Regions from separate parts of the Paenibacillus mobilis genome, predicted to be linked through region 2. Evidence: riboswitches for the same ligand, from Rfam matches in the RefSeq annotation. Region 2 holds a riboswitch; the other holds the start of a gene.
What was found. Region 2 has a riboswitch for S-adenosylmethionine ahead of metA (homoserine O-acetyltransferase MetA). Riboswitches for the same ligand answer to the same signal wherever they lie in the genome.
Positions count from the first base shown of each region.

Region 1 (15,860 bases), on a different contig from region 2:
CCGGGAGACATGGAAACGCGGCAGCAGGTGGAAGAGGCTTTTTCCCAGCCGTTTGCTGTGGGTGTAGAGTAGAAGCTGAGGATAGGCATCCTGAAAAATAAGCGCATTGCTCCGCTCCAGAAAGCGGTACGTGCGGTAAGTGTCCGTGTCCTGCATCAGCAGGTCGGCTTGTCCGCCCTTCAGATCGCTCATGTTCCACCCGGCGTTGCGGGAAACCATGTGGGCCAGAAAGGCCCAATGCAGCTCGGGGAAATCACGGTAAAGCTTGAGATAAGCGGCTGTGCGTGTTAAATTGTTGCGGTTGTCCCGTTGGAGAGAAAAGGCGATATCGGCAAGCACCTCCTGGTCGTCGGCGCCTAAATAAGCCGTCGTCTTCTCCTGCTGGCCGAGCCGGGTGGGCGGGAGTTTCCTCCTTAGTTGTTCTTCCAGCGACGAGCGGACGAAACCGGCCGCCGCTTCGTTCCAATCCAGGCTCCGCCTGGACAAATGCAGCCTGCCGGATGCGGCCAGGTCAAACGTTTTGCCGGCTGCCGAACGCCAGGCCGCCGCGGGCAGCGACAGCAGGATGTCCCTCCAGATTTCAGCCGGGTTTTCTTCCCGGCGGCTTTTTGAATGCTCCATAGTTTCACCTCGAAATGCCGATCTGTCTTTGATTTCCATTATTGCCCAAGGATTTGACTTCCACTCCCAGGTTTGTTCTACTTAAAGCAAAACCGTTTATTAAGGAAAGGAAGATACAACATGCTGAAAGTAACTACGGCGGAACAATTCCGCGAATTAACCGGGTCTGAAGGTCTTACGGTGGCCGTGTACAAAGCCGACTGGTGCGGGGACTGCAAATTTATCGACCCGTTTATGCCCGAGGTAGAGCAGGCGTATGCCGACCGCCTGAAGCTGATTCAGGTCGATGTGGACGAGCTGGAGGAGATCAGCCGGGAGCAGAACATTTTGGGAATCCCGAGTTTTATCGCTTATTCGAACGGTAAAGAGCTGATCCGTTATGTGAACAAGCTGCGCAAATCCCGCGCGGAGATCGAGGATTTTCTAAACAAGGCCGTCGCCGTGAACGAAACGCTCAAAACTCAAGCGTAAATATCACAGCAAAGGGTCAAACGGGCCTGGATTTTGATAGTGTTGGACATTTTGTCACATGTCGCTTGTGATACAGGCTTTGCCATCCGGTATAATGAAAATGGAATTGAATCCATTTCCGGTATGAAATGAATTCGGTTGGCAAAGCTTTTACTAAAATCATATTGCAGGTGATAGAATGACAACCAAACAGTTGAAATGGCTGGCTTACGCGGCCACGTTGTTCGTATTCCTGGCTACCTTTGGCGGCGGCGTCGTCACCAAAACAGAATCCGGACTCGGCTGCGGCAGCCAGTTTCCGCTGTGCAACGGCAAATTCGTGCCCGCGCATACGCTTGCGTCGATTATTGAATATTCGCACCGCGGGGTGAGCGGCCTGGCCGGGATTTTGGCGCTTGCCGCTTTTGTGGCTTTTATGATCTGGCGCAGAAACCGCTTGGACCTTCGTATTTATGCTTTCCTGGCTTTATTGTTTGTAGTGATTCAAGCGGCCATGGGCGCTTTGGCCGTTGTTTTTACCCAGTCCGCACCGATTATGGCCCTGCATCTCGGGTTTGCCCTGATCTCTTTTGCAAGCTCCGTTATGCTGTCGCTAGGCATCAGGGAGCAGGATAAACAGGAGGCGATGATTCCCGCCGAACCGCCGCGCAAGGTATCCAAAGGATTGCGCAATTTGAGCATTTTTACGGCTATCTATACTTACATCGTAGTCTACACGGGGGCATACGTGACCCATACGGATTCTGCGGGCGCCTGTTACGGGTTTCCGCTGTGCAACGGAAAATGGATTCCGCCGCTGACGGGCGGAGAAGGCATTCAGTTCATGCACCGTTCGGCTGCGGCCTTGCTGTTCGTGCTTATAGCGATATTGGCTCATTTCGCCTACCGCAACAAGTCGGGCAACCGCGAGGTCCGCGGACTCGGACTGGCTTCGATCATCCTGATCGTGCTGCAGATTTTTGCGGGCATTTCGGTGACTTATACCGTGAACGATTACAACTGGTATTTGTTTACGTCGATTTCCCACATTCTGATCATCGAGGTGTTGTTTGGCCTGCTGTGTTACATGGCTGTCCGGACCTCGCTGCTCAGCCGGAACGGCAGATAACCGCCGCCGGAGCGCCTTGGAAAGCGCGCAATGGTTCTCTTTATACAGGCCCGAAGGCGGTTTGCCGCTTGCGGGCCTGCTTTCTTTTTCCGGCAAGGGGAGGGAGGGGCCGAAGGCCGGGCAGCAGCGGAGAATTTTGCAGAAATCGCGAAAAAATATGATATAGTTGGGAGTAGCATTCAAGAGGACGAATACACCTGGGAGGGAAACCGATTGAGTTACAAAAATTTACGCCAGTGGATCGAAGCGCTGCGCAAGGAAAACGACTTGGCGATCATCGATGCGCCGGTTGATCCGTATTTGGAGCTGGCTGAAATTCACCGCAGAGTGATTGAGGAAGGAGGCCCGGCGCTCCTGTTTACGAACGTGAAAGGCACGCCGTTTCCGGTGGCGACGAATTTGTTCGGAACGGAGAGACGCGTGGACATGGCGTTTGGACCTAAACCGGAGCAGCTTGCTAACCGGCTGGTCGGCGCTTTGGACAAGCTGATGCCGCCTACGCCGAAAGCGGTCTGGAATGAACGGGGATTAATTTGGGACGCTATCAAGATGGGCTGGGGCACGATTCCGAAGACGGTTCCCAAAGGGGAGGCGCCGATTCTTCAGGCTTGCCGGACGGAAAATCCGTTGGCCGTTCTGCCCAAAGTGACCAGTTGGCAGGAAGACGGCGGGCCGTTTATTACGCTGCCGCTTGTCTATACGGAAAATCCGCTCAAAGCCGGCGACCACAACCTCGGGATGTACCGCATCCAGCTCTATGACGACCAGACGACCGGCATTCACTGGCAGATCCATAAGGGCGGGGGTTTCCATTACCATGAAGCGGAGAAGCTGAACCAAGCCCTCCCGGTGACGATTCTGATCGGCGGTCCGCCGGCCCTGATCGCTTCGGCGATCGCGCCGCTGCCGGAGCATCTGCCCGAGCTGCTGATGACTTCGTTTGTGATGGGCGAACGTCTGCCGATGGCGGAAAATCCGCTTGGCGGGCACCGCATCCCGGCCGAAGTCGAATTTGCGATCCATGGCTCGGTGCCGCCGCATGAACGCCGTCCGGAAGGTCCTTTCGGCGACCATTACGGTTATTATTCGCTGCAGCATGATTTCCCCGTGCTGAATGTTAAACATATGTGGCACCGCAAGGATGCCATCTACCCGGCCACGATCGTCGGCAAACCGCGGCAGGAGGATTATTATCTGGGAGACTTCCTCCAGAAGCTGCTGTCGCCGGCTTTTCCGCTTGTCATGCCGTCCGTGCACACCGTATGGACTTATGGCGAGACGGGGCACCATTCGCTCGCTTCCGCGATCGTCAAGGAGCGGTATTCGCGCGAAGCGCTGGTGGCCGGCTTCTCCATTCTGGGTCAGGGCCAGCTGTCTTTGACCAAATTCCTGATGCTGACGGATATCCATCTGGATCTGGCGGATTTCCGCAAGCTGCTGGAAACGGTGCTGGAGCGGTTTAATCCGTCGACCGATCTGTTTATCTTCAACAATACGTCTCATGATACGCTCGACTACACCGGCAAGAGGCTGAATCACGGCAGCAAAGCGATCCTGATCGGCGTCGGCGGCCCGGTGCGTGATCTGCCTGCGGAATACAACGAAGGGGACATTGCGGAAATCGACCATATTGCTCCTTATCATAAGGGTTGTCTTGTCGTTTCCGGGGCATCCTATGAACGGGAGCCGGAGCTGGCGGCCAGAGTGCTCGGAAGGCTGCGGGAGCGCGGAACCTCGTGGCCGCTGGTCGTGCTGGTGGATGACGCAGAGACGGTCGCTTCGAGCACCAACAAGTTTCTGTGGACCGTGTTCACGCGTTTTAACCCGGCTACGGATATTTATTCCCAGGCTGAGGTGCGTCAGCACCATCTGGCTTACAGCCTGCCGCTTGTCATCGATGCCCGCATGAAGCCGGGATATCCGGACGAGCTGAATCCGCGCGAGGATATCGTCAAGCTGGTGGACGAGCGTTGGAAAGCGTATTTTCAGGGGTAATAAGTTAGAGACCCGCTTAACCGGGCTGAATTCCATTCTTTAGCGATACGATCACCAAGAGGAGGGAAGACTATGCTGCGCACTTTACTCGGAGAACCTCCGCGCGAGAATGAAGGTCTGATCGCGGATGCGGTAGACGCCATGGTCAAAACCGTTCAGCTGGCCGAACGGGAAATCGGACGCAGCCAGGATCCTACCCATGATTACCGGAAAATGGAGATTTTGACGCGGGGGCTGATCTCTTCTATCGACGAGCTGGAGCAAAGCGCATTTGCGGCCGGCTTTTTCCGGGAAAAGGTGAAAACGGACTTTATCGAGGATATGGATCCGATGGAGAAAAGCGATTACGCCAGGTACGTTTATTTTTATAAGGACGGGTTTATCCGGCTGTTTTCTCTGCTTGATAAGCTGGGCTGCGTGCTCGACGACTTTTTTGCGCTGCATACGGAGAAGGTGAAGCCGCATTATTCCTATTTCACTGTGCTCCGGCAGTTTCCTTATTTGAAGGTACATACCGATTTGGGGAAAGAGCTGGATGAGCTGAGAGAGGCTTACAAGGAACCGATATCCGTGCTGCGGAAGCGGAGAAATACGGAGATTCACTTCATGAACATGGAAATGCAGGACGATTTGTGGCAGAGGCATCAGACGCTTCACGGCAAAATCGAACTGGAGGACCTCGACCGGTATATGAAGGACCTGTGGCTGGGGTATGAAATGGCGTGTAAATCGCTGATTGCGGTATTTTCGTATATCAACCGGTTATTTCAGCAGCAGGAAGTCCAAACGAAGGCATGAAAGCAACCCTGCAAAGGTTTCCAGAAACAGGCTGAAAATTTTCTTTGACAAATGATGTTAGACTTACTATACTAAATTCTATCATCTATTCGTAACACTTAATCCAAGTTGAATATTTCTTATCAAGAGAGGCGGAGGGAAAGGCCCGATGAAGCCCAGCAACCGATTCAAATGCGTACATTTGGATGTCATGGTGCTAATTCCTCAGAATGCGCGGCATTCTGGCAGATGAGAAGGTCTGATCTTTGAAGATTGTGAGGGCCCTGAGCATCTGCTCGGGGCTCTTTTTGCTGATATAGGAAAATAAGGATCGGGTTCCTGCTTCCTTAAATTAGGGGAAATAGAGCGGAACGGGGGTTTTGTTCGTTTTATATCCCGATAAAAACGATCGGCTTAATGAATTTTGTGAAAGAGAGCTGGACTAATAACATGATTGAACTCAAAAATCTTACAAAGGTCTACGGTTCCAAATCCAAAACCACAACGGCGTTGTCCGGATTGAACCTGACCGTGGATAAAGGCGAAATCTTCGGCGTAATCGGCCATTCCGGCGCGGGGAAAAGCACGCTGATCCGCTGCATTAATCTGCTGGAACGCCCTACCGGCGGCGAGGTGTGGGTCGGAGGCAGAAACCTTACGGCTCTCGGAAAAAGAGAGCTGCAGCTGCAGCGCCGCCGCATCGGCATGATTTTTCAGCACTTCAACCTGCTGTCCTCGGCTACCGTGTATGACAACATCGCTTTCCCGCTCAGGCTTGCCGGGTCGGACAAAGCGAAGGTGAAGAGCAAGGTGGAGGAGCTGCTGAGCCTGGTCGGGCTTGAGGCGCACAGCGGAAAATATCCGGCCCAGCTCTCCGGCGGGCAGAAGCAGCGGGTCGGCATCGCCCGGGCGCTGGCCAGCGATCCGGACGTGCTGCTCTGCGATGAGGCGACTTCGGCGCTGGATCCGCAGACGACCGATTCCATTTTGAAGCTGCTGCTGGACATTAACCGCAAGCTGGGGCTCACCATTCTGCTGATCACGCATGAAATGCAGGTCATTCAAAGCATTTGCGACCGGGTAGCCGTTATCCATGCCGGGGGCATCGTGGAGCAGGGATCGGTTTCAGAGGTGTTTCTGAAGCCGAAACATGCGGTCACGAAAGAATTTATAGGCCGGGATGGGACCGGCAGCGGCGGGGCTTCAGCCGTTCCGGCCGAATCAGCCGAAGAAGGGCTCCCGGAGGTCCGGGTGTCGGGTTTTTCCGGCTCGGGGGTGCAGCAAACGTCCGGAGCGGCCGGTCTTTCGCCAACAAGCGGAACGGTCTACCGGATTACCTGTCTGGGCGAAAATACCTACGGCACGGACTTGTCGGAGGTGGTGCTCAGCACCGGCGTGCATTTTGCGATCCTGCAGGGCACGGTTTCCACGATCAAAGACGTTCCTTACAGCCAGCTGACCGTAAGTTTTTCCGGAACGCCGGAGTCCATTGGGCTGGCGGTTTCCAAGCTGCGGGAACGGCAATTTGATGTGGAGGTGTTGGGCTAGGTATGTGGGGGTTGGATTTTTCGCAAATTGACTGGAATGAAATGAGGCAGGCATCCTACGACACGTTGGCGATGCTGGGGTATTCGCTCCTCTTCACGATCGTGATCGGATTGCCGCTTGGCATCCTTCTTTACATGACGGCCCGTTCGAATAACCGGGTCATCAACTCGGTATACGCTGTAATTTCTTTTATCGTCAACATTTTAAGATCCGTTCCGTTTGTAATCCTGCTGATCTCCTTGCTGCCTTTAACCAAGCTAATTGTAGGCACAACGCTGGGCGTTACCGGGACGATTCCGCCGCTGGTCATCGGCGCTGCGCCTTTCTTCGCCCGACTGGTGGAGACCAGCCTGCGCGAGGTCGACCGCGGCGTCATCGAAGCCGCCTACGCGATGGGCGCCTCGACCGGGCAGGTCGTGCGGCGGGTGCTGCTGCCGGAATCGCTGCCGGGTTTGATTGCCGGCGCGACGATCACGGCGGTTACGCTTGTGTCCTATACGGCGATGTCCGGCATGGTCGGCGGAGGCGGGCTTGGCGATCTGGCCATCCGGTTCGGTTATTACCGGTATGAGAAAGAAGTCATGATCATCGCGGTGCTGTTTATGATCGTGCTGGTGCAAATTCTGCAGATGGCCGGTGACCGGCTGGTGCGTCATTTTACAAGGAAATAAGGAAACCAAACATAGATACAGGCACTTATCCTTATTCAAAATTTATTATTCAAATGGAGGGTATTCAGTATGAGAAAAATTTCGCTTGTTTTGCTTACGCTTATGATGGTGGCCGTCCTCGCCGCCTGCGGCAGCAACAACAAAAACAACGCTTCATCCGCTTCGGATGCGTCGGCTGCACCCCAAACTTCGGCAGCCGCTTCCGCAGAGCCGGTCAAACTGGTAGTAGGCGCAACGGCCGTGCCGCACGCCGAAATTCTGGAGCACATCAAACCGGCGTTGGCTGCGGAAGGCATCGACCTTGAGATCAAAGAATTTACGGATTATGTACTGCCAAACAAAGAGCTGGCCGACAAAACTTTGGACGCCAACTACTTCCAGCACCAGCCTTACCTGGACGATCAGAACAAACAGCTCGGCACCGATTTGGTCGGCGTCGTCGGCGTCCATGTGGAGCCGTTTGGCGCTTATTCCCACAAATATAAAACGGTAGACGAAATTCCTGACGGCGCAACCGTAGCGATTCCGAACGACGCGACCAACGGCGGACGCGCGCTGCTGCTGCTGGCCCAAAACGGCCTGATCACGCTGAAAGACGGCGCAGGCATCGAAGCCACCAAAGCCGACATCGTATCCAACCCGAAAAACCTCAAGTTCAAAGAGCTGGATGCCGCCATGCTGCCGCGTACGCTGGACGAGGTGGACCTGGCGCTGATCAACACGAACTACGCGCTGGAAGCCAATCTGGTTCCGACCAAAGACGCGTTGTTCATTGAAGACAAGGACTCCCCATACACGAACCTGCTGGTAGCCCGTCCGGACAACAAAGACTCCGACGCCATCCAGAAGCTGGCCAAAGCACTGACTTCCGACGACGTGAAAAAGTTTATTGAAGACAAATATCAAGGCGCGGTTGTTCCTGCGTTTTAAGAAAAAATAACGGCTTGCGCAGGACAGACGCCTGCAGCCGGCAAAGCGGCTTTCCCTTTGGTCCCCGGACCGGGGAAAGCCGTTTTTTTATGGGTGTACCGGCAATTTGGAGTCTCTGCACCCAGCGAAGAGGCCTTCGCGGTTGTGGAGAGCAGGGTTATCTTTTATACTATAAGAATTGGGAAGCAAGTAGGTAAACGCCGAGGAGGTTGGAAGTTGGACGCTAAGATTGCTCTTATCACAGGCAGCGCAAAAGGCCTGGGAAAACGCACGGCGCTGGCTTTGGCGGAGCAGGGCTATGACATCGCGCTGAATTATGTCCACAGCGAACGGGAAGCCAGGGAGCTTGAGCAGCAGATCCGTCAGCTTGGCGTGCGGTGCATTTCCGTGAAAGGCGACATTTCCAAACGTCATGATATTATAAATTTGGTTGAGACCGTACAGCGGAAGTTGGGCGGGGTCGATATTCTTGTCAACAATGCCGGGCCGTTCATCCGGGAGCGCAAGCTTTTTTCGGATTACGGGTGGCCTGAAATCCTGTCGCTGATCGAAGGCAATCTGACCGGCACGATGCTGCTGGATCATTTGGTGCTGGAAGGGATGCGCAGAAAAGGATGGGGCCGAATCATTCATTTTGGCTTCGGACATGCCGCCGAATCGAGAGCCTGGCCGCACCGCTCCGTTTATGCGGCAGCCAAGACAGGGCTGGTCTCCTTCACCAAAACGCTGGCCGTTGAAGAAGCGCCTCATGGTATTACGGTGAATATGGTATGTCCGGGAGATATCCGAGGGGATAATAAAGAGAAATCCATCGCCGAGGTCTGCGGGCTTCAAGACGGCGAAACGCCGCGCGGAAGGCCGGGGAGCGGGGAGGACGTGGCCCGGGTCATCGCTTTTCTCTGCCAGAGGGACTCCGATTTCATTACGGGAAACATCATGGATGTTTCGGGGGGACTGGACCCGATCCGGCCTTTAATCAATCATTCGCCTGCAAGCGATGCCTGAACCGAACCGTGGCAAAAAAACAAAAAGTCTTGGCATTCCGCAAGGAACACCAAGACTTTTCTATAAAAATTAGAATACCTGTACGACCTCTTGTACGCCTTCGACTTCTTCGAACAGGGCGCGTTCGATACCGGCTTTAAGCGTGATCGTGGAGCTTGGGCAGCTGCCGCAGGCACCCATCAATTTCAGCTTAACAATGCCGTCCTCAACGTCTACCAGTTCAACGTCGCCGCCATCGCGCTGCAGGAACGGACGCAATTTGTCGAGAACCTCCAGCACTTCATCGTACAATGTATCTTGTGCATTTGTGCTCATTGATATCAACTCCTTTCAGAACATAATGTTATTATAGTACAAATTATACTAAATTAAAATGGTGATAAAGTGAGGGAAATAACAGCATGAGACCCATCATTGAATTTTGCGCCAGCAACATGCATTTCGGAACCGACGAAGTGATGGAGAAGCTGGAGGAAAACCCGGATTATGATGTCATTGAATACGGCTGCCTGAATAACTGCGGGTTATGCGCTTCGGCTCCTTACGCCTTGGTCAATGGCGAAGTTGTGGAGGCGGAAAGCGCAGATCAGCTTTACGTGCTTATTATGGACAAAATCAAAGAGATGGAAGCGTGGAATGCGCTGGATTTTGATCTTGATTAATCGGATATTGAAATAAAAGGAAAAATAAAACCTCCGGCCATAAGCCGGAGGTTTTTTGCTGTTAACCGAGATGACGTTTGGATTTCCAGAGTACCCCGCTTTTCAGGATACGCGGTACCCGTCCGGTCACATAACGTTTGCCCATCAATCCAAAGCCGGCTTTTTTGCCGAGGGACCCGAGCGTCCCTTTCAGCTTGATCGAGGAAAGCTTCGGCGTTTCTCCGCGCCACTGCGCCAACGCCACATGCGCGATCTGTTCGCCTTGGCCTTCAGCGGCCTGTGCGCTTGGAGCAAACGGCAGGCTTGCGCAGTCGCCGCAAACGAACACTTCCGGATACTCCGGGATCTGATGGTATTCATTGAGTAAAACCCGTCCCGAAGGATCTTTGGCCACATCCAGCTTTTGCACCAGCTCCACCGGCTGGATGCCGGCGGTCCAGATGGTGACGTCGGACAAAATCTCCTCGGAGCCGTTGTGGATGATGCCCGGTTCAAGCGAAGTAATGGAGATATGCGAGCGGGTATCCACGCCATGTTCATGGAACCACTTGGCCACATAGCGGGATAAGGTTTCCGGGAAAGCGGACAGCACGCGCGGTCCGCGGTCCAGAATGGTAATGTTGAGGTCCGGCCGGCTTTCGCGGACTTCGGCAGCTACTTCAACGCCGCTGAGGCCCCCGCCCACGATATGAACGTTTCCGTATGGTTTAAGATCGTTGATTCTGCGGTAAGTTTCACGGGTCGCCGAGAACGTTTGAATCGTAGAGGATACCTCCTGAGCGCCCGGAATGCCGTGAAAACGGTCCGTACAGCCCAGTGCGATGACCAGCTGATCGTAAGGAAGCGGATCCGCTGCCGCAAAAATCACCTGCCGGTTCTCCAAATCAACGGAAGACACTTCTCCGTATTTAATTTGGAGTCCTTCATGCTCCGGGAATGGAACACGCAGTTCATAATCAGATGATGTGCCGGCGGCAAGCGCGTAGTATTCGGTTTTCATGCTTTGGAACGGCATGCGGTCCACCAGGGTAACCTGCACGTCGCTTGGAATATTGCCTTTAAAAAGGTGGTTGGCCACAGTAACGCCGCCATACCCGCCCCCAAGAATTACGAAATGTTTCATAGTATAATGAGTCCCCTTCATTTTGCCGGATCTCCTACCCGGCCTGCTAAATTAAACTCTGACTATTGTTTAAAAAGGATTGCTCCTTCATTATTCATAAACTTCGATTTCGTTATAGAAGGTATCTCTTTCCACCGGAATGCGGCCGGCGCCTTTGATCAGCCAGATCAGCTCTTTGCGGGTCATTCCTTCAGGCGTTACGGCACCTGCTGCGTGGCTGATGCGTTCCTTCAGGATCGTTCCGTGAACGTCCGAAGCGCCGAAGCTGAGGGCCACCTGGGTAAGCTGCGTGCCGATATTAATGAAGTAAGCTTTAATATGGTCGATATTATCAAGCATCAGGCGGCTGATGGCGATCGTTTTTAAATCCTCGTAAGCCGAGTTGCGGCGCATGATGCTGGCGTTTTTGTTTTTAGGCTGCATAGAGAGCGGGATAAACACCATAAAACCGTTGGTTTCATCCTGAAGCTCGCGAATCTGGATCATGTGGCGGACCCGGTCTTCATGGGATTCAATCGATCCGTACAGCATGGTCGTATGGGTTTTCATCCCCAGCTTGTGAGCCGTACGATGAACATCCAGGTATTGATCGACGTTGGCTTTGTCGACTTTCATCTTCTGGCGGTATTGATCGGAAAGAATTTCCGCGCCGCCGCCGGTTAACGTCTTTAATCCGGCTTTCTGCAGCTCCTGCAGCACTTCCTTGATGCTGAGCCCGCTGAGCCGGCTGAAAAATTCAATTTCCGCAGCCGTATACGCTTTGAGCGTGACTTCAGGGAAACGTTCGTTTAAAGCTTTTAAAGAATCCACATAATATTGGAAAGGAACATGATTGTTGTGGCCGCCTACGATATGAAATTCGCGCACGCCGGGATGGATGTGCTGCTCCACGTATTCGATCATTTCCTGGCCGGACAACGTATAAGAACCTTCTTCGCCCTGATCCTTGCGGAAGTTGCAGAAGGCGCAGTAGGATTCGCAAACATTGGTGAAGTACAAGCTCATATTCTCAATAAAATAAACCTTTCTTCCGTTCTTTCTAAGATTTACTTCATTGGCGAGCTGGCCGATGGTCAGCAGATCGTCGCTTTCATAAAGATAAACCCCGTCTTCTAAAGATAATCTTACCCCGTTTTTGACTTTTTCAATAATTTCAGCCATCTTTTGATCCTGATGAGGGAGTGCAACAACGGACATACGATTTCCTCCATTCCTAAGTCTCTCTGAACCGTTTATTGTGAAATAATGAACAGATCATTCAAGAAAAATATATTGCCTTAAATTTAGGGCATGACAAAATTCCGACAATTATCACTCGTCCTATTATAAACCTCTGTTCCTACAGGGGCAATAACAGTTAAGGGACGAAATTTCGGGAACAACCGGGAAAAAACGCGTAATATTACATAAAATTAGAGCTATAAGCATGTATATGTGAATTTTTATATAGGTATTCGTTTTGGTTGAGACCCGGCGCAAGAAGGCGTATACTGAGAATAGTAAGGTAAAGGAGGTTCAACTTATGATTAATATTAGCGATAACGCCCTAGATAGAATCAAGAATACTTTGGCTGAACAGGAAAATCCCGATCTGTTTCTGCGCCTGGGCGTCAATCCCGGAGGCTGCAGCGGTTTTTCCTATGCGATGGGGTTTGATGACCAGGAAACCGATCGAGACGTTTTTATGGAAGTATCCGGATTAAAGGTAGTCGTGGAGAAAAGCGATTTGCGGTACCTGAACGGCCTCAAAATCGATTTTGAAGAATCCGGCATGGCTGGCGGGTTCACGATCGAAAATCCGAATGCCATTGCCTCCTGCGGCTGCGGCCAGTCCTTCAAGATGAGAGACGAGGAAGGCCGTCCCGAGGTTTGCGAATAGAAAGCAATATTTATAACGCTAGATGTTAGCTGTACCCAACAGGCTTCTCCCGAAGGAAGTAAGCAATATTCCGGCGGGGGAGGCTTTTTTTATTGGTGAAAAGTTTGCAGGCCGCACTTGATTCCGGATGAATTCCGAACAAAGCCCTGATTCCACAAGGGGAATTTATGCCTTTAAGCCCAATAATCTTTAAATGTTAAGAAAAAAATTTTCAAAACTATTCAATTTTATGCGTAAATCCTTATTTTCAATCATAAAAGGATAGGATATAATGCTTTTTGGAACAAATACTGTAATAGATATGTTTCTTTATCTAATCTAACATCCGTTCCTTCTATGCCGGATTCACTTATAAAAATGTTGCCATACCTGCCACCCTAGTTTACCCTTTGATCGGGCACATTGAAACAAGGCGTTATTGGCGTTATTCAGGCGTATTGATCAAAGGCCTTTTTGTGTACCCCGCTTAATTTTATATTGACCTACTAAACATCTCTCCTAAAAATCAGGCGGAAAGCCGTGGACAATCATCCAAGAGAAATTATGCTGTCTCGAGTATATATAACCATGCCCTGTGTGGATTACAGAAAGGGGAGGTTTTATATGCCAGGAAGACAGCTTGCTGACAAGTGGCTAAAGACTGAAGCTCTGCTGGCGGAACCCGCCATTGCCGGACACATTCCGCAAACCCGATTATATGATTCAGGAAGCTTAAGCGACATGCTGCACCGATACGGCATGGTCGTCATTAAGCCTGTCCGCGGTGGAGGCGGTTACGGGGTTATTAAAGTGGAGTGGAACGGCAGAACCTACAGCTTCACAAAAGGAACCATGAAAAAGGTATATCGCTCATTCGACGCCTTATTTGCCGGTCTTGGCAAGGCGAAAGTGAAACGCAAGTATTTGATTCAGCAGGGAATCCGGTTAGCCCGCATTTCAGGCCGGCCTATTGATTACCGCGTCAAGGTCGTCAAAGTCGGGGATGGCTGGGAATACCGGTCTATGGTAGGCAGGCTGGCACGGCATGGCCTGTTTGTTACGAACCTCTGCAAAGGCGGTTATATGCTGACTGCCAGGGAAGGCCTTAGCCGCTGTTTTTCCAGAAAGAAGGCAGCCCTCAAACGCAAGGAGATGCGGAATATCACCAACACGAGCATCCAGGTGCTCGAGAACGCTTTTCCCGGAATCGGTGAATTGGGTTTTGATTATGGCGTTGACGTGAACGGCAAGATATGGATCTTTGAAGTCAATACACGTCCGCAGTAGGAAAGAATTAAGAAAGAATCCTGTTAATTCCGTTTATTTTTATGTGTTGTGGGTAAATCTTTGACAATTGGAACATCGAACAGACGCTCAAATAGCCGCTCAAAAATAAATTTTTTTGGCGGCAAAAGGGGCGTACAAACCTGTGAATAACTTTTATCCACATAATCCTCAATGTATTTTGAGGAGATTCGAGGTTTACCAACAAATTATTCACAGGATTTCCACAAGGGTTTGTGGATAACGGAACACTTGTTCTGTATATTGATTCTTGCTATGATAGGGAAAAAAAGGAAAGGGAGTGTTAAAAATGGCGCTGTTAACAGATGAGATGCTGCTGGATTCCTATCGGATGGCGACCGAACTCCAATTGGAGAGGGAATTCATTGCACTGCTGTTGGCGGAAATTCACAAGCGCGAGCTGAATGTGGAAACCAACCCACTTATTCATTAAACTATGCCGTTAGTTGCCGCAGTATGCCTGATTTGCTTTTATTATTTTTATTTTTTTAATAATGAAGTCCGGTTTTGCATGCAGCGTCCGTTAATAAGGCGGAGCATAAATAATAGGGTATCCTGAGGAGACGGATCGGCAAGCGGTCCTTCATCGGGATACCCTTTTTGTATAACTTATTATGTTTGAAGCTGATTTACAGTTTCATATTGCTGCTGTGCCCAGGGGATAATTTAGCTTCAGGATCGATATAAACCTTGGCGTTGTTGACGGCTGTCGGCGCTTCGCCGAAACCAACCGCGATTAGCTTCAGCTTGCCCGGGTAGGTGGTGATGTCGCCAGCCGCAAAAATGCCGGGAATCGAGGTTTCCATTCGCGGATCTACCACGATCGAGCTGCTATTGATTTCAATGCCCCATTCGGCAATTGGACCGAGGGAAGAAACAAAACCGAAGTTTACGATCACGTCGTCGACTTCAAGTTCCTGCGTTTCTTTCGTTTTGATATCCGAGAGGGTTACGGATTCAATCCGGTCCGTTCCGTTTAAGGCGGTGATTTCCGTTGGCGTAATGACGTTGACGCCGGATGCGTAGAGGTTCTCGACGCTGTGCTCGTGAGCGCGGAACTTGTCTCTCCGGTGAATGAGCGTAACCTGCTCCGCAATCGGCTCCAGCATCAGCGCCCAGTCTACGGCCGAGTCCCCGCCGCCGCTGACCAGCACTTTACGGCCGCGGAACTGGTTTAAATCGCTGATGAAGTAATGCAGGTTAACGCCTTCGAAACGGGACGCGCCCTCGAGCTCAAGACGGCGTGGTTCAAAAGCGCCTACGCCTGCTGTGATAATGACCGCTTTGGCGTGATGCACGCCTTTGTCCGTAGTTACTACAAAGTGGCGTTCCTCTTTTTTCTCCACATGCAGTACTTTTTCTTCGAGACGTATTTCAGGATTAAACAGCTTCAGCTGCTCGTTCAGGTTATTGACGAGCTCCTGGGCGGTAACCTTAGGGAAACCCGCCACGTCATAAATGTGCTTCTCCGGATATAGGGCGGCCAGCTGGCCTCCAAGCTGAGGCATGCTTTCGATCAGCTTGACGGAGGCTTGGCGCATGCCGCCGTAAAAAGCGGCGAACATGCCGGCAGGTCCTCCGCCTATGATTAACAAATCAGTGAAATCACCGCTATTTTCAGGCATGGACACGAGTATTCACTCCTTCAAAACAAATAATATAATCAGGTCTATTGTATTATAATCCGAGGGGTATAGATTGCAAATTTTCGTCTTTTTCATGAATTTTTCAGTACTTTTCCCGGCAGGGAGCCCCATTAATTACAGGGGAAAATAAGACTTGATCT
Region 1 is NZ_JBZCMS010000005.1:200,640-216,499, reverse strand. It holds gene AC3ZPD_RS11825 (DUF2515 family protein) at 1-621, opposite strand, end outside; gene AC3ZPD_RS11820 (thioredoxin family protein) at 694-1,092, shown strand; gene AC3ZPD_RS11815 (COX15/CtaA family protein) at 1,271-2,200, shown strand; gene AC3ZPD_RS11810 (UbiD family decarboxylase) at 2,414-4,195, shown strand; gene AC3ZPD_RS11805 (Cthe_2314 family HEPN domain-containing protein) at 4,268-4,993, shown strand; SAM riboswitch class I at 5,110-5,228, shown strand; gene AC3ZPD_RS11800 (methionine ABC transporter ATP-binding protein) at 5,423-6,520, shown strand; gene AC3ZPD_RS11795 (methionine ABC transporter permease) at 6,523-7,191, shown strand; gene AC3ZPD_RS11790 (MetQ/NlpA family ABC transporter substrate-binding protein) at 7,261-8,121, shown strand; gene AC3ZPD_RS11785 (SDR family oxidoreductase) at 8,338-9,126, shown strand; gene AC3ZPD_RS11780 (NifU family protein) at 9,196-9,441, opposite strand; gene AC3ZPD_RS11775 (YuzB family protein) at 9,528-9,788, shown strand; gene AC3ZPD_RS11770 (NAD(P)/FAD-dependent oxidoreductase) at 9,850-10,911, opposite strand; gene mqnE (aminofutalosine synthase MqnE) at 11,002-12,108, opposite strand; gene AC3ZPD_RS11760 (HesB/IscA family protein) at 12,434-12,790, shown strand; gene AC3ZPD_RS11755 (YheC/YheD family protein) at 13,394-14,056, shown strand; gene sda (sporulation histidine kinase inhibitor Sda) at 14,364-14,507, shown strand; gene AC3ZPD_RS11745 (NAD(P)/FAD-dependent oxidoreductase) at 14,704-15,699, opposite strand.
Region 1: another riboswitch for S-adenosylmethionine. It lies ahead of AC3ZPD_RS11800 (methionine ABC transporter ATP-binding protein); the one in region 2 lies ahead of metA (homoserine O-acetyltransferase MetA).

Region 2 (15,860 bases):
ATTTTTGAAGACCATGAAGAAGATCACCGCCTTATGATTTCTCCGTAAAGGAAGTAATGAGATGATAGTGAACTCTGACAAGCAGACTGACGGCACATCTAATAATAAATCCATGCAAAGTTATTTGGCCCCGCAGGTTCAGCAGATCCAGCCTTCCGGCATCCGGAAGTTTTTTGATCTCGTAAGCGGGAACAAGGATATCATCACGCTTGGCGTAGGGGAACCCGATTTTGTGACGCCTTGGCATGTACGCGAAGCCTGCGTTTATTCGTTGGAACGCGGTTATACCCGATACACCTCCAATTCCGGTACTCCCGAGCTGCGCGAAGCGATCGGCCAATATTTGTACGATAATTTTAACGTGGCTTATGAGCCTAAAGACGAAATTCTGGTCACGGTGGGAGGCAGCGAAGCGATCGATCTGGCGCTGCGGGCTTTGATCACGCCGGGAGACGAGATTCTGATCCCTGAACCAAGCTATATCTCCTATTCCCCGATTACTACCATCGGCGGAGGCATTCCTGTCGGCATCGAGACCTTTGCGAAGGACCAGTTCAAGCTTACGGCAGAGCAGCTGGAAGCGGCCATCACGCCGAAATCCAAAGTGCTTGTACTCAGCTATCCGAGCAATCCGACCGGGGGCATCATGACCTACGAGGACTACCTGCCTATCGCCAAAGTGGTTGAAAAACATGACCTGATCGTCATTTCGGACGAGATTTACGCGGAGCTTTCTTACGCAGGCAAACACGTCAGCTTTGCCTCCGTGCCCGGGATGCAGGACCGGACGATCCTGGTCAGCGGTTTCTCCAAGGCTTTTGCCATGACGGGTTGGCGTATGGGATATGCCTGCGGGCATCCGGACCTGATTTCGGCTATGCTGAAGATTCACCAATATACGGTGATGTGCGCTCCGGTCATGGGACAGGTAGCTGCCCTGGAAGCCCTCACGAACGGGATGGAAGAGAAAGACCGGATGGTCGATTCCTATAACCAGCGCCGCCGCCTTGTCGTGCAGGGATTGCGGGATATTGGTCTGGAATGCCATGAGCCTCAGGGGGCTTTCTACGCTTTTCCGAGCATTAAGTCAACTGGACTGTCCTCGGACGAATTCGCGCAGCGCCTTTTGGTGGAGGCGAAGGTGGCCGCCGTGCCGGGCAACGTATTTGGTCTGGGCGGGGAAGGATATCTGCGCTGCTCCTATGCAACCTCGGTGGCTCAGCTAAATGAAGCGATCCACCGGATCGGCGAATTTGTCCGGAAGCTGGGCTGAGGGCTTTTTCTGAATCTGATTGGATTTTTTGAAAAAATTTCAAATTTATTTACAAATCTTTCATTTTCCAATTGAACACTGGATAGGCGTCATGATATAATTTTTGTCCGAAAGGCTTTTGCCGGAGGCAGTCCGGCTGCCTTTAGGAAAGGCGGCTTTATCAGTCAAGGAGGCGTGGACTATGAGTTGCGGTGAATACAATTTGCCAAGTTATAATGGGATTATGATTGCTGAGGACAACAATAATAATTGGATGTTTGACAACCGAAGCATCCCCACTAACCGTAGGCTCTCCTTGGAGGATGAGATAAGACTGCTGAGAAGCAGGATGGAGAAGATATTCATGGAAGAGCAATCCTTTACATCCGCGATTGTCGTCGAAATCAGTACCTTGCTGGACCTGAAGATAAATGAATATATGAAGGTCAGAAGCCAGGATTGGAAGCAATAATGAAATGAAAAACCTTATGTTAAAATAGAAGAAGATCCTGAACCGTCAGGGTCTTCTTTTTTGCTGATTATCCGCAAAGGATCAGGAAGGAGAGGCGAAGCGATGAAAATGTATACGCGTACCGGAGATAAAGGACACACCTCCGTCATAGGGGGAAAAGTCCGCAAGGATGACCCGCAGGTCGAGGCTTACGGCTCGCTGGACGAGTTGAACAGCTTTGTGGGCCAGGCGGCTGCGTTATGCGAAGGAGAAGCATTTGCCGGCTTACGGGAACAGCTTGTTCGGATTCAGCACGAGCTGTTCGACTGTGGGGCGGATTTGGCCTATGCCGATCCGGAGAAACCAGGATTTAAGGTGCATAACGGTTTGATTGATAATTTGGAAGCCTGGATCGACGGCTGGGAAGCAGAGCTTCCGCCGCTGGAGCGTTTTGTGCTTCCGGGGGGCTCGCTGCTTGCCGCTTCCCTGCATGTTTGCCGAACCGTATGCCGAAGAGCTGAGCGCAGGGTGGTGTCTCTGGCTGCGGAAAAAGAGACAAACGGTGAAGTGATCCGTTATGTTAACCGGCTGTCCGATTATTTCTTTACGGCTGCCCGGCTGGCCAATGTGAAAGCGGGCGTGCCGGAGACCGAATACGAGCGAAGCGGAAAGGTGTTTCGTTAAAACGTTATGACTTCCACTAATTATTATCCACCTATTGCATACCAGGTAACGGCAGCCGAAGAAGGCTGGATGCTGAAAACCGTGTTGAACCGCAGGCTGGGGGTTTCCCGCAAGCTGATGTCCCGGATTAAGCTGACCGAGCAGGGCGTCATGCTGAACGGGGAGCGGGTTTATATCAGCCAATACGTCAAAGAAGGCGACCGGATCGAAATCCGGCTGGAACAGGAAACATCCGGGGATATTTTGCCGCAGCCGATTCCCTTCGAGATTTTATATGAAGACGAAGCGCTGCTGATCGTAAACAAACAGCCGGGGATCATCGTCCACCCGACCCATGGCCATTACACGGAAACGCTGGCGAACGGCGTTGTTTATTACTGGCAGGAGCGCGGGGAACGTTTCCGCTTTCGTCCGGTCCACCGTTTGGACCAGGAGACGAGCGGCGTGCTGGCCATCGCCAAAAACGCCTACGTGCACCAGCATATCTCCGAGCAGATGATCGCCGGAACGGTGCTGAAAAAATACGCGGCGCTCGTTCACGGAACTCCGCCCGCCGAAGAAGGCCGGATCGACGGTCCGATCGACCGCGATCCGCTGGACCCGCACCGCCGCATCGTGACGGAAAGCGGGTATCCCGCTTTGACCTCGTACATGGTGCGGGAAACCTTTGCCGCCGGCTCGCTTGTAGAGCTGCGGCTGGGCAGCGGACGGACCCATCAGATTCGGGTCCATATGACCTCCATCGGTTGTCCGCTGATCGGCGACAAGATGTACAGCTATGCCGCGCTGGGCCTTGCTGCGAGGCAGCTCGAAGCCGCTGCGCAGCTGGACGCGGCAATCGGCCGGCAGGCGCTGCATGCCGAGCAGCTGGGTTTTGTGCACCCTCTCACCCGTGAAGAGGTGCTGTTCACCGCCCCGTTTCCGCCCGATATGGCGGAATTGAGGCGGTTAATAGCGGGCGGGAAGCTGTAACCTTTATAGCTTTAGCTTTATAGTTTTATAGCTGTAGCTTTTTCAGCGTCACCTTAAACTTTTTACCGGAGGAATAAAATCATGAGCCAACTTACCGTTTACCAATATCCGAAATGCAGCACGTGCCGCAGTGCCGTGAAATGGCTGCAAGCCCATGGGCACGAGCTGGAGCTCCATCATATTGTCGAAGCGCCGCCTTCTGCGGCCGAGCTTGGCCGGCTTGCCGAAATAAGCGGGCTTGAGCTGAAGAAGTTTTTTAATACAAGCGGAGAGGTTTACCGCGGACTTGGCCTTAAGGACAAGCTGCCGACCCTTTCGCGGGAAGAGCAGCTGGAGCTGCTTTCGTCTAACGGGATGCTGATCAAACGCCCGGTCGTAACCGATGGAAAACGGGTGACCCTCGGCTTTAAAGAGGATGAATTTGCCTCCGTTTGGGGCTAACGATTATGGTAAAATAGTGGAATAAGATTCTATCTGTTAAGGGGAGAGAAAATTGATCGAAAGCAAGAAAGAAACCCTGCTGCTGGTGGACGGGATGGCCTTGATGTTCCGGGCCTATTACGCCTCGGCGGTGACCGGTTATATTCGCCGGACAAAAGCGGGGCTGCCAACCAACGCCATATACGGGTTTATGCGCTACTTCTGGGATGCCGTCGAGAAATTCGGGCCGACGCACGTCGCCTGCTGCTGGGATTTGGGCAGCAAAACGTTCCGGACTCAGCAGTATCCGGCTTATAAGGGCAACCGTTCCGAAGCGCCGGACGACCTGATTCCGCAGTTCAGCGTGATCCGGGAGGTCATGGACAGCCTCGGCGTGCCGAACATCAGCTCCGAAGGGTACGAGGCCGACGACTGCATCGGCACTTTGGCGGCGGTTTACAGCCAGTCGATGAATGTCATCGTGCTGACCGGCGATCATGATATGCTTCAGCTGGTCAACGAGCGGACGAGCATTGCTATTATGAAAAAAGGGCACGGCAACTATTTTGTTTATACGCCGCAAAGCCTGTTTGAAGAGCGGCAGCTTACGCCCGCCCAGATCATCGACGTTAAAGGCCTGATGGGCGACCCTAGCGATAATTATCCAGGCGTCCGCGGCATCGGGGAGAAAACGGCGTTAAAGCTCGTGCAGGAATACGAAACCGTTGAGGGCATTTTGGCCAACCTGGACAAGCTGTCCAAAGGTATCCGCACCAAAATCGAAACCGATCTGGAGATGCTGCATTTGTCCAGGGATTTGGCGTCGATCCGCTGCAACATCGAACTGGAGTGCGACCTGGAGGCCTGCCGCTGGGAGCTTAATCATCCTGTAGTCGTAGCCAAATTCGAAGAGCTGGAGATGAAAAGCATCTGTTCCTGGATGGGAGTCGAGGCGCTTTGATATCGCGGTTCTTAACGTCTTTGATCTCCAAAAGACTCCGAATGTCCGACAAGGGGCGAAAAAGCTTAAAACTCGGCTTTTTATCGGCTGCCGTTTTGCTGCTGCTGATGTCGGCGGCGCCGGACCTCCGTCCGGCTGAAGCAGCCGGCACGATCCAGGCCGCAGTCAAAACGGTTAAAGTGTCGGGCAAAAGTTATACTGTGCGCACCGTCCGGATTCCTAAAGGAACTCCGGTAACGGTCGGGCTGGCCCAACATCAGGTCGGGCAGACGGAGGCTTTTGCTTCGATTATTAAAAGCTATAAAGCCGAAGCCGCTGTTAACGGCGCTTTTTTTAACGCCTATGGCGGTCCGGCCGATCCTTATGGCACGTTGATTCTCAAAGGGCAGATCGCCCATATCGGCCGTTATGGAACGACGATCGGCTTCCGACAGGACGGCACGGCCCTTATGGATACGCTGCGCCCCTCCCTTACAGGCAAAGTGACCGGAAGCGGCGGCAAAACGCTCAGCTGGTATGCCACCTTTATGAACCGTACGCCGGATGCGGGCGCTAACAGCAGCATTTTGTTTACGCCGGACCGGGGGACGAAGGTTGGATTCAGCGGCGGCATCGCCGTGACCGTAGAGGGCGGCAAGGTGACGCATAAAGGGACGAACACCAATGCGGCCATTCCGAAGCAAGGCTATGTTATCGTTTTTAACGGTACGGAAAAAAAGATGGCAGACCGTTTCACATTAGGCGGCACGGTGCAGTGGAAGGTGTCCTATACCAACCAGGCTGGCAAAAGCGTGGACTGGTCCGGCGTGCAGACGGCAGTTGGGGCCGGGCCGCGGCTCGTTACGGACGGTAAGGTCACGCTGAATGCGAAAGCGGAAGGGTTTAACGACCCGAAAATTCTGAGTGGCTCAGCAGCCCGCAGCGGCATTGCGATTATGCCTGACGGTTCTGTTTTGCTGGCAACGGTAAACGGGGCAACGATGCCGCAATGGGCTTCGGTGATGAAGGCTCTGGGAGCGAAACAAGCGATGAATTTAGACGGGGGAGCTTCTTCAGCTTTGTACGGCGGCAGCAAAATGTTGACCCCGGCGGGGCGGCTGCTCAGCAACACGCTTGTGTTCGGCAGCCAGGTCGGTAAATAGGCAAGGCGGAGAACTCCTTGTGGTTGGGCGTTTCGTGGCTGGGGAATGCAGGCTTTTGTTTCGGGCCGTCAGTCCGTAAAATGGGGTTCCCCCAGCACCTGGTGCAGAAAGCTGCCGAGCTCGGCTTCTTCCTCCTCGGTGAGTCCGTAAATGGAAGCCAGGTAACCTTCCTGCTCAAGGTCGTCGGAGCCAAGAATGGCCGTTTTACCGTTTTGCAGGTCAATGACGAGTTTTTTTCCGTAAAAGCGGTTTGTAGTCGTAACAGCCAAATCAAAACGTTTCATAGAGTGACCGATAAAGGTGACAAACCGGGTCGAGGTCTGCTCGGTGCCGTCGGACAGAAAATCAAGATCATGTTCGGGCAAAGTCATGGTGAATCCTCCTTTGGGCGGTAACCCCCGCGATTATAAAGCGGGCATACATATTTATATTATATCGAAAAAAGCGCTTTCGGAAAACGTGTGCTTTTCTCTGATTCCATTCTATTGACTGTCATACAAATTATGGTATTATAGTTAACAACAGTATACGTCTATCGGGGAAGCACCTCTCTTGCATGCAGGAGGGGTGCTATTTGTGTTTTCTGATAACGCGTTCCACGGAACGTATGCTGAATTTAAGGAGGTGCGGCATATGCGTATCGTGTTTTTGAACAGTTTGGAGAGAAAGCAGCAGAAAAGGGACAACCACGAGGATTCGGCCCAGGTCTGGATCGGCGAGGAGGACGGCATCTGGCGGATCGGCTGGGATGAAGAAAACCCAGCAGGTACAAAAGGACACATTTGGTATGAAGGGGAATCCTGGTCCGAAATGCTCAGCCACTACCGTTATCAGCTGGCCGTAAAACTGGCGGACGGATTCCGGCCGGTGATCAGCGGGATTTTTCACGAAGACGAAGGTCCGAAAGGGATGTCGACGCAAAAGCTCTACTGCTACAGCGAGGTGAACGGCAGCGAGGAAATATACGCGGAGCTGGCGTCCTGGCGCCGGCAGAAAGCGGCGGCTGCAAGCAGGGCCCCTTATCTGATTGCCAGCAACCGATTGCTCCGGCTGCTCAGCGCTTTTTTGCCGAAAACGATCGATGAACTGGTCCAGCTGCCGGGGGTAGGGGAAGTCAAGGCTTCCGAATATGGGGAGGAAATGCTCGCGATTACAGCTAAAGCAGAGCGGGATTGGTCTTTCCCTTTGGATTGGGTGGAACAGGAGCTGGACGACGAAACCTTCCGGTCCTGGACTTATAAACAGAAGGAATTCCGTTTTAAAGCCGAAATGGAACGCTCCGGACTGCGGAAGCAGCTTTTAACGGGCATTCGGCAGGGATATAACCTTGAACAGATTCAGGAGACAACGGGCTTGTCCCGCCGAGACACCATTGAACAGCTGGAACAGCTCGAGAAGGAAGGTTACGATACGGAGGCGCTGGTCGAACAGGAATTGTCCGGGCTGCCGCTTGAAGAGCAGACGACGATTTGGAAGGCCTACCTGGAATTGGGGGACACGCTGCTGAAGCCGGTTATGCAGAAGGTATACGGGTCTGAGGCGATGCAGCAGGGGAACGGTGAACTGGAACGCCGGTATGAATGGCTGCGTCTGGTCCGGATCCGCTACCGCCGGGAAGGGCAACGGTCAAGAACAGATCAGGAAAAAGCGATATAAACCTTGACGTTCCATCGTTCAGAACGCTGAAATCAAATACTAATAACCATTATTAATTTATTTGATAATATTCAAACAAATCTTCTATGGTAGAATGGAAAAAATAATTTCCAACCAGGAGGATTCCAATGTGGGTTTATCTCATCCGCCGCAGCATTCATTCTTTGATTGTATTATTTATTGTCATGAGCATTTGTTTTTGTGCGATGCGGCTTATGCCGGGGAGTTACTGGGTGCAGAGCATAGGGATGACGGAAGAACAACTCAATTTTGCAAAGGAGCAGAAACATTTATTCGGACTGGATCTTCCTATCTATCAGCAATATATCCGGTGGGTGAAGGAACTCCTGCATGGCAACTTTGGACTTGATTATGAGAACTCTCCAATCAACAGCTACATTTGGGAATATGTCCGGAACAGTTCGATCCTGCTCGGATCGGCATTTATCTTCGCTTTAATCATAGCGGTGCCGTGGGGAATATACAATGCTGCAAGACAGGATGGACTATCCGATAAACTGGGCCTTATTCTGAGCCTGGTGGGTTATTGCATCCCGATATTTGTGCTGGGGCACTGGTTGCAGGACTTATTTGCTTTTAAATTATTCTGGTTACCGCCGAGCAGCATGCACACGCCGTCCAAAGTGGGAGAGTTGAGCGATCTGCTGTATCACATGGTTCTTCCCGTAGCGACGATCACGATTGGCCTGGTTGCCTATTATTTAAAAATGGTTCGTACCAGCATGGTGGAGGTGCTTCCCTCCCAATTTCTGATGACCGCCCGTGCCAAAGGCGTATCCGAAAGAAAGGTGACTTATCATCATGCGTTCAGAGTCGCGTTAATCCCTGTGATCACCATTATCACTATGGATTTACCGGTCCTGATATCGGGTTCGGCCGTTGTTGAAAATGTATTTAACTGGGATGGCCTTGGAACCTTGGTCGTACGTTCGGCCCGGTCCAGAAATCTTCCCGTATTGCTTATCAGCATTCTGATTGTTTCCGTCTTTGTCGTGGTAGCCAATTTTGTGGCAGACCTGTTGTACAAAATGTCGGATCCCCGCGTGAAGCTCACCAAAGCTGAGTGAGGGTTAAAGGATAGTATGAAAAATGAAATTAGCTCCAAGAGGACTTGTATTTGCGGCAGTAATTGAAAGCTATAAGATCCCAAAAAAAACAAGGGCGAAATCCAGACTCCGGATGATTTCCGGGGCCGGCTTCGCCCTTGCCCTGACATATAAGGATAAATGCTATGTTTTCAGATCCAGTCTTTTTTCCGGAACAGGTAAAACATCCCGAGGCCTAACGTCAGCATGATGCCCAGCACGATAAAATACCCGTATTCCGTATGCACCTCAGGCATATTGTCGAAGTTCATTCCGTAGATGCCGGTGATGAGCGTCAGCGGGATAAAAATCGTCGTAATGGCTGTAAATACGCGCATGATTTCGTTTGCCCGGTTGGCGATACTCGACTGGTAAGCTTCTCGTAAGTTGCCCATCAGCTCTCGGAACGTATCAAAGTTCTCGGAGATTTTGACCGCATTTTCGTAAATATCGCTGAAATATTTCTGCAGCTGATCGTCGATCAGGCGCAGGTCTTTTTTATTAAGGACGTTGATGACTTCCTTTTGCGGACCGAGCATTTTCTTCAACCACAAAATTTCGCTTCGCAATCCGATAATTTCATTCAAATGAGAGCGTTTGGTATGAACGAGGATGTCTTCTTCCAGCTTCTCGATTTTATCCTCGATCCGGTCGCCAACCAGAAAATAATTGTCGACAACAAGGTCAATGAGCAAATAAAGAAAACGGTCCGGCTCGCTGACTTCCTGCTCCCATAAGATAGGTTTAATGGCGCGCAGCTCGTTCAGCTTCTGTTTCGTAACCGTAATAATGAAATGACGGCCCAGAAACACGTTTAGTGCCCGGAGAAAAATTTCCTCATCATCAAAACGGATGCTGTTAACCACGATAAAATAATGGCTTTCGTAAATTTCAATCTTTGGCCGCTGCTCCTCTTCGCTCAGACAGTCTTCCACCGCGAGATCATGCAGCCCAAATACGGGCTGAAGCAGCTCCAAATCTTCCGTGTCGGCATCGATCCAGTAAAAACCTTCAGCCGGTGCCGCCAGTGTTTCCTCAAGGCTCTCCACGATCGTGAAAACGCCTGCGTTCACATGGCGAATTTTCATCTGATTCACTCCTTTGTGGTTCAACACAGGAGCTTCAGCAGCCGGCTAATTTAGACAGCATTGAATAAAATGCCGGTAAACGAAAGAACCCCCTACTTCCGTGAGCATTCTGCCGAAAAGATCCTGTGCGGTTGTAATTGCCCTTGGGGATTTGCTCTGCGGACTAGAGTCGCCTTCCATTACCGGTTCACCTCTTCTTCAATCCAGACTTTTTGCACTTGTCTAGTATAACGCCGGGTTATGAAAATTTTCAAGCGAAATCCTGCTTGCCGGAGCTATAGGGCAGCATATGGCAATAAACTGCTGAAGGTGCCGAGTTGGCGGGTCATTTTTTGGGTTGGGTCATCCTTGAAAAGCAACTTGGCCGATATTTTAAAATGAAAAATTTTGAAAATGGTCAAAGATTAACATAACCGGTTTTTACTACTTTCATTTGTGGTTCCCTGAGGAAAGAAGTTATTTTAGGATGACCCAATCAGCGAAGACGTATGTTTATTTTTCCGCTATTCAAGAGAAGAGGGGGAAAAAGAAAAAAAGCCTGCTGCAGCCGAAGCAGCAAGCAAGCTTTTTCTAAGTGGAATCGACCTGGATCTATTTACACGGGTTGTTTGTGACAGGAATTTGCTCCGCAAATAAATTTGTGTATGGGCTCTTGCCTATTGCCGCAGGTTATGTATAATGAGCATATAAGTTAAGTTTTTAACGAATTATTGCTCATCTGAGCGAGGCAAATTCTTATAAAAACTGAATAAGGCAGTTTGTTCATTTACAGCTGCCGACCGATGTTTTTTCTTATCAAGAGTAGGTGGAGGGACTGGCCCGATGAAACCCGGCAACCGGCGAGCGATCGCACGGTGCTAATTCTTGCGGAACTTTTGGAGCGTTTGCTTAAGGCAGCGAATCCCGGAAGTCTCTGAGAGATGAGAGAGGCGCATACACTATGACATGATATGACCTTTCTCGATTTAAGAGGGAGGTCATTTTTGCTATATGGCCCGTCTTTCTTCCATAAGATTAAGATTGCCGCTCGAACCATGCAGAGGAGGATTGAACAGCTATGCCGATTAAGGTACCCGATTCATTGCCGGCCAAAGAAGTGCTGGCGAACGAAAATATTTTCGTGATGGATGAAAGCCAGGCGTTCCATCAGGATATCCGTCCGCTGCGGATCGCCATTTTAAATCTGATGCCGACCAAAGAGACAGCGGAGGAGCAGCTTCTGCGCCTGCTGGCGAATACGCCCCTTCAGGTGGAATTCGTGCTGCTGCATCCCAGCTCGCATACTTCCAAAAATACTTCAGTCGAACATCTGAAGCAGTTCTATAAGACGTTCAGCGAAGTGAAGCATCTCCGGTTTGACGGCATGATCATTACCGGTGCTCCGGTGGAGCAGCTGGAATACGAGGACGTCAATTACTGGAACGAAATTCAGGAAATTTTCGACTGGACCGAAACGCACGTCACTTCAACCATGCATATTTGTTGGGCCGCCCAGGCGGGGCTGTACCATCATTTCGGCGTGCCGAAGGTTTCGCTGCCGGAGAAGTGTTTCGGTGTGTTCGCGCATCACATCAACATTCCGAACACCAAACTTCTGCGGGGTTTTGACGAACAGTTTTTTGTTCCGCATTCCCGCCATACCGAGGTCTTAAAATCGGATCTTGTTAAAATTAAAGAACTTGACGTTTTGTCCGAATCCGACGAAGCGGGCGTGTATATTGCGGCAACGAAGGACGGGAAACAGATTTTTGTGGCCGGCCATCCGGAATATGATCCCTGTTCGCTAAAATGGGAGTATGAGCGAGATGTCGCCAAAGGGATGGACGTGGCGCTTCCGGTGAACTATTTTCCGAAAAACGACCCGACTCAAACGCCAAGATCGTCCTGGCGGGCCCATGCAAACCTCTTGTTTGCCAATTGGCTGAATTACTACGTGTACCAGGAAACGCCTTTCGATATCGATACCGAAGTCAGTTACGAATATCACATTTAGGGGGAAGCAGACATGGCAGAACATCAAGCGGAAAACAAGGCAGGCAGCCCGAACGGGAAACTTAGAATCGAAAGCAGGCTGGCGCAAATCGGCTCCATGGAGGAGCCGGTAACCGGGGCCGTTACTTATCCGATTTACCAGGCGACGGCATATCGCCATCCTCGGCTTGGACAAAGCACGGGTTTTGATTATACGCGTACTAAAAATCCGACCCGGGCCGTATTGGAAAAAGCGGCTGCCGACCTGGAATCCGGCGATGCCGGTTTTGCCTGCAGCTCGGGGATGGCGGCGCTCCAGACCCTTTTTATGCTGTTTAGCTCCGGTGATCACCTGATCGTGTCTCTGGATTTGTACGGAGGAACATACCGGTTGTTTGAAAAAATTCTCTCCCGTTACGGCATTACGGCCACGTACGTGGACACCAATGATCTGGACGCGCTGGAAGCGTCCCGCCGTCCGAACACGAAAGCCGTTTTTATTGAAACGCCTACCAACCCGCTGATGATGGTTACGGATATCGCCGCTGTTTCCGCATGGGGACGCCTGCATGGGCTGCTGACGATTGTGGACAATACGCTTCTGACCCCTTATTTCCAGCGTCCTATCGAATTAGGCGCGGACATCGTAGTACACAGCGCTACGAAATATTTGGGCGGACACAACGATGTGCTTGCGGGACTGATCGTCTCCAAAGGCGAGAAGCTGTCTGAGGAAATTGCCTTCCTGCACAACTCCATCGGGGCCGTATTGAGCCCGAACGACAGCTATCAGCTGATGAGGGGCATGAAAACGCTGGCGCTCCGCATGGAGCGGCATGAGAGCAATGCGACGGCGATCGCGACCTTCCTAAGCACTCACCCGCAGATTGCGGAAGTGTTTTATCCGGCGCTGCCGTCCCATCCGGGACATGAGCTTCAGAACCGGCAGTCCTCCGGCAATACGGGAATTTTCTCTTTTAAAGTAACGGATGCCCGGTACGTCGAGCCGATTTTGCGCCATTTAAACCTGATCGCTTTCGCGGAAAGCCTTGGCGGCGTGGAATCGCTGCTGACTTATCCGGCCGTGCAAACCCATGCCGACATCCCGCTGGAGATTCGCGAAGCGGTTGGTGTCGACGACCGTCTGCTGCGATTCTCGGTCGGCATCGAACATCCGGACGATTTGATTGCGGACCTAGCCCAGGCGCTTGAAGCGGCACGAGCAGAAGTGGAAGGGGGACGCCAATCATGAGTAAACCAAACGGCAGCGGCAGTCTGGGCGTTGAGCAGAAACAGCCGGAACTGAGCTTTGATACGAAACTGCTTCATTTTGGAGCGGAAGTGGACGCGGCTACGGGCGCTTCCAGCGTTCCGTTGTATCAGGCTTCGACGTTTCATCATGAGGATATTTTTAATCCTCCCCAGCATGACTACACCCGGTCGGGCAACCCAACCCGGCAGGCGCTTGAAGATTACATCGCGCTGCTTGAAGGCGGCACGAACGGATACGCTTTTCCGAGCGGCATGGCGGCAATCTCCGCAGCGTTTATGATGTTCTCCGCAGGCGACCATCTCATCGTTACCGAAGATGTTTATGGCGGAACCTACCGCCTGTTAACCGGTATTTTAAACCGGTTCGGGCTGGAGGCTTCTTTTGTGGATATGACAAACGTCGATGAGGTAAAAGCGGCGCTGCGTCCGAATACCAAAGGCATTTATATCGAAACGCCTTCCAATCCGACGCTGAAAATTACGGATATCGCAGCCCTTGCCGCTTGGTCCAAGGAACAGGGACTGATCAGCATGGTGGACAACACCTTTATGACGCCTTATTATCAGCGTCCGATCGAGCTTGGCATAGACATCGTTCTGCACAGCGCGACTAAATTTCTCGGCGGGCACAGCGACGTGCTGGCCGGGCTGGCTGTAACGGCCAATGAAACGCTCGGACGGCAGTTAAAATATTTGCAAAACGGGCTAGGCACCGTGCTTGGCGTCCAGGATTCCTGGCTGCTGATGCGCGGCATGAAAACCTTGTCCGCCCGGATGGCGCACAGTGAAATCAGCGCCCGCAAGCTGGCGGATTGGCTGAACGGACGCAGCGATATCGATGCGGTCTTCTACCCGGGGCTGAAACATCATCCGGGCCGCGAAATTCAAGAGCAGCAGTCGACCGGTTACGGCGCGGTGATCTCCTTTGACGTAGGCTCCGGCGAACGTGCCAAACGCGTGCTGAATGCCGTCAAGCTGCCGATCGTGGCCGTAAGTCTTGGCGCGGTGGAGAGTATTTTATCTTACCCGGCGATGATGTCGCATGCCTCAATGCCGGCCGAGGTTCGTTTGGAACGGGGCATTACGGACGGCCTGCTGCGCTTCTCCGTCGGACTCGAAAATATAGAAGATTTAATCGCAGACCTGGAACAGGCGCTTGCGTAAGAATAAGTCAATTTTTAAATATGTGAACTGAATGAGACATTTTTCACAATTTTCCCGCATCCGGCTATCCGGGTGCTTCTTTTCTTTAGGCTAGTATGTTAGGATGAAAGAAAGGAACGCCCCGAGTGACGATCCAGAACGCCTGAAAGTTTATAAATGGAAGGGGGCTGCTTCAAAGTGGCTATTGATTTTATCCTTGAGAAAGCCTTGCGCGGGGAACGCGTAACGCTTGAGGAAGCAACCGCTTTGTTTGAGTCTAACGAAATTGAGAAAATGGGCCACACGGCCAACATTTTGATGGAAAGACGTTACCCTGAGAAGATTACGACATTTGTTATCGGTCGTAATGTCAATTATACCAACGTTTGCGACGTGTACTGCCGTTTCTGTGCTTTTTACCGCAGACCGGGATCCGATGAAGGATACGTACTGTCGGACGAGACGATTTTTCAGAAGATACAGGAAACCATTGACGTAGGCGGTACGGAAATTCTGATGCAGGGCGGTACCAACCCGAACCTGCCTTTCAGCTATTATACGGATTTGCTGCGCAATATTAAGAAAAGATTCCCGGACATTACGATGCACTCCTTCTCTCCGGCCGAGATCCAGAAGATGAAGGTCGTTTCGGACGGCTTGTCGCTGGAGGAAGTGATCCGCCAGATTCATGAAGCGGGACTGGATTCCCTTCCCGGCGGCGGAGCTGAAATCCTCGATGATCGGACCCGCCGGAAAATCAGCCGGCTTAAAGGCTCCTGGACGGATTGGATGGACGTCATGAAGACGGCTCACAAAATCGGCATGAATACGACGGCTACGATGGTTATTGGCCTCGGTGAAAGCATGGAGGAACGTGCGCTTCACCTGATGCGGGTGCGCGACGCCCAGGACGAATGCATTCAAAACGGCTACAAATCCGAAGGGTTCCTGGCTTTCATTCCTTGGACCTTCCAGCCGGATAACACCAACCTGAAGCTGGAGCGCCAAACGCCTGAAGAATATTTGAAAACTGTTGCAATCAGCCGGATCGTGCTGGATAACATCAAACACTTCCAGTCCTCCTGGGTAACGATGGGGCCGGAAATCGGCAAGCTTTCCCTGCAGTACGGCTGCGACGACTTCGGCAGCACGATGATCGAAGAAAACGTTGTTTCCTCGGCAGGAGCAACCCATAAGGTTAATATTTCGTCTACGCTGGATATTATCCGTCAGGCCGGCAAAATTCCGGCACAGCGCAATACGCGTTACGATATTTTGCGCGTGTTTGATGATGTGAATGCGAAAGTAGAAAATGACTTTATTATGCAGAACTAATTCATCTAATCTAATCAATCCAATTCTTATAATTTTTTAATGGCAATTATTGCATATGACTTGCGCCGAAGCCCCCGCCAAACGGGGCTTTTTTTTGGCCGCCGGCAGCTTCCATCCATTACATAGTCCCGATTTGTATACATGCCCCATCGTCGCCATATACTTGTTTGGAGGACTCGAGGAAGGGGCGATAAGATGCAGTTATTTACCATTACCACATCGGTTGATTCCCGTTTGGCTGCCGAACAATTATGCAAGACGTTTCAGGCGGAAAGCGAAAAATTGAGTCATGGACGAAATAACGCCGTTTATTTCCGGTTTGGTTACACTCACCGCAGAGTTAACGTAGAGTGTATGAGCAGTAATCCTGCCTTGCCGCCGAGAACGGTGAAGGGGTTAAAATCAAA
Region 2 is NZ_JBZCMS010000012.1:57,087-72,946, forward strand. It holds gene AC3ZPD_RS19200 (Lrp/AsnC family transcriptional regulator) at 1-48, shown strand, start outside; gene AC3ZPD_RS19205 (aminotransferase class I/II-fold pyridoxal phosphate-dependent enzyme) at 62-1,273, shown strand; gene AC3ZPD_RS19210 (aspartyl-phosphate phosphatase Spo0E family protein) at 1,527-1,724, shown strand; gene AC3ZPD_RS19215 (cob(I)yrinic acid a,c-diamide adenosyltransferase) at 1,827-2,387, shown strand; gene AC3ZPD_RS19220 (RluA family pseudouridine synthase) at 2,394-3,359, shown strand; gene AC3ZPD_RS19225 (arsenate reductase family protein) at 3,441-3,800, shown strand; gene AC3ZPD_RS19230 (5'-3' exonuclease) at 3,853-4,740, shown strand; gene AC3ZPD_RS19235 (phosphodiester glycosidase family protein) at 4,782-5,882, shown strand; gene AC3ZPD_RS19240 (DUF3055 domain-containing protein) at 5,951-6,253, opposite strand; gene AC3ZPD_RS19245 (HRDC domain-containing protein) at 6,516-7,538, shown strand; gene AC3ZPD_RS19250 (ABC transporter permease) at 7,667-8,626, shown strand; gene corA (magnesium/cobalt transporter CorA) at 8,797-9,732, opposite strand; SAM riboswitch class I at 10,522-10,659, shown strand; gene metA (homoserine O-acetyltransferase MetA) at 10,790-11,725, shown strand; gene AC3ZPD_RS19265 (PLP-dependent transferase) at 11,738-12,955, shown strand; gene AC3ZPD_RS19270 (aminotransferase class I/II-fold pyridoxal phosphate-dependent enzyme) at 12,952-14,139, shown strand; gene mqnC (cyclic dehypoxanthinyl futalosine synthase) at 14,296-15,453, shown strand; gene AC3ZPD_RS19280 (putative sporulation protein YtxC) at 15,649-15,860, shown strand, end outside.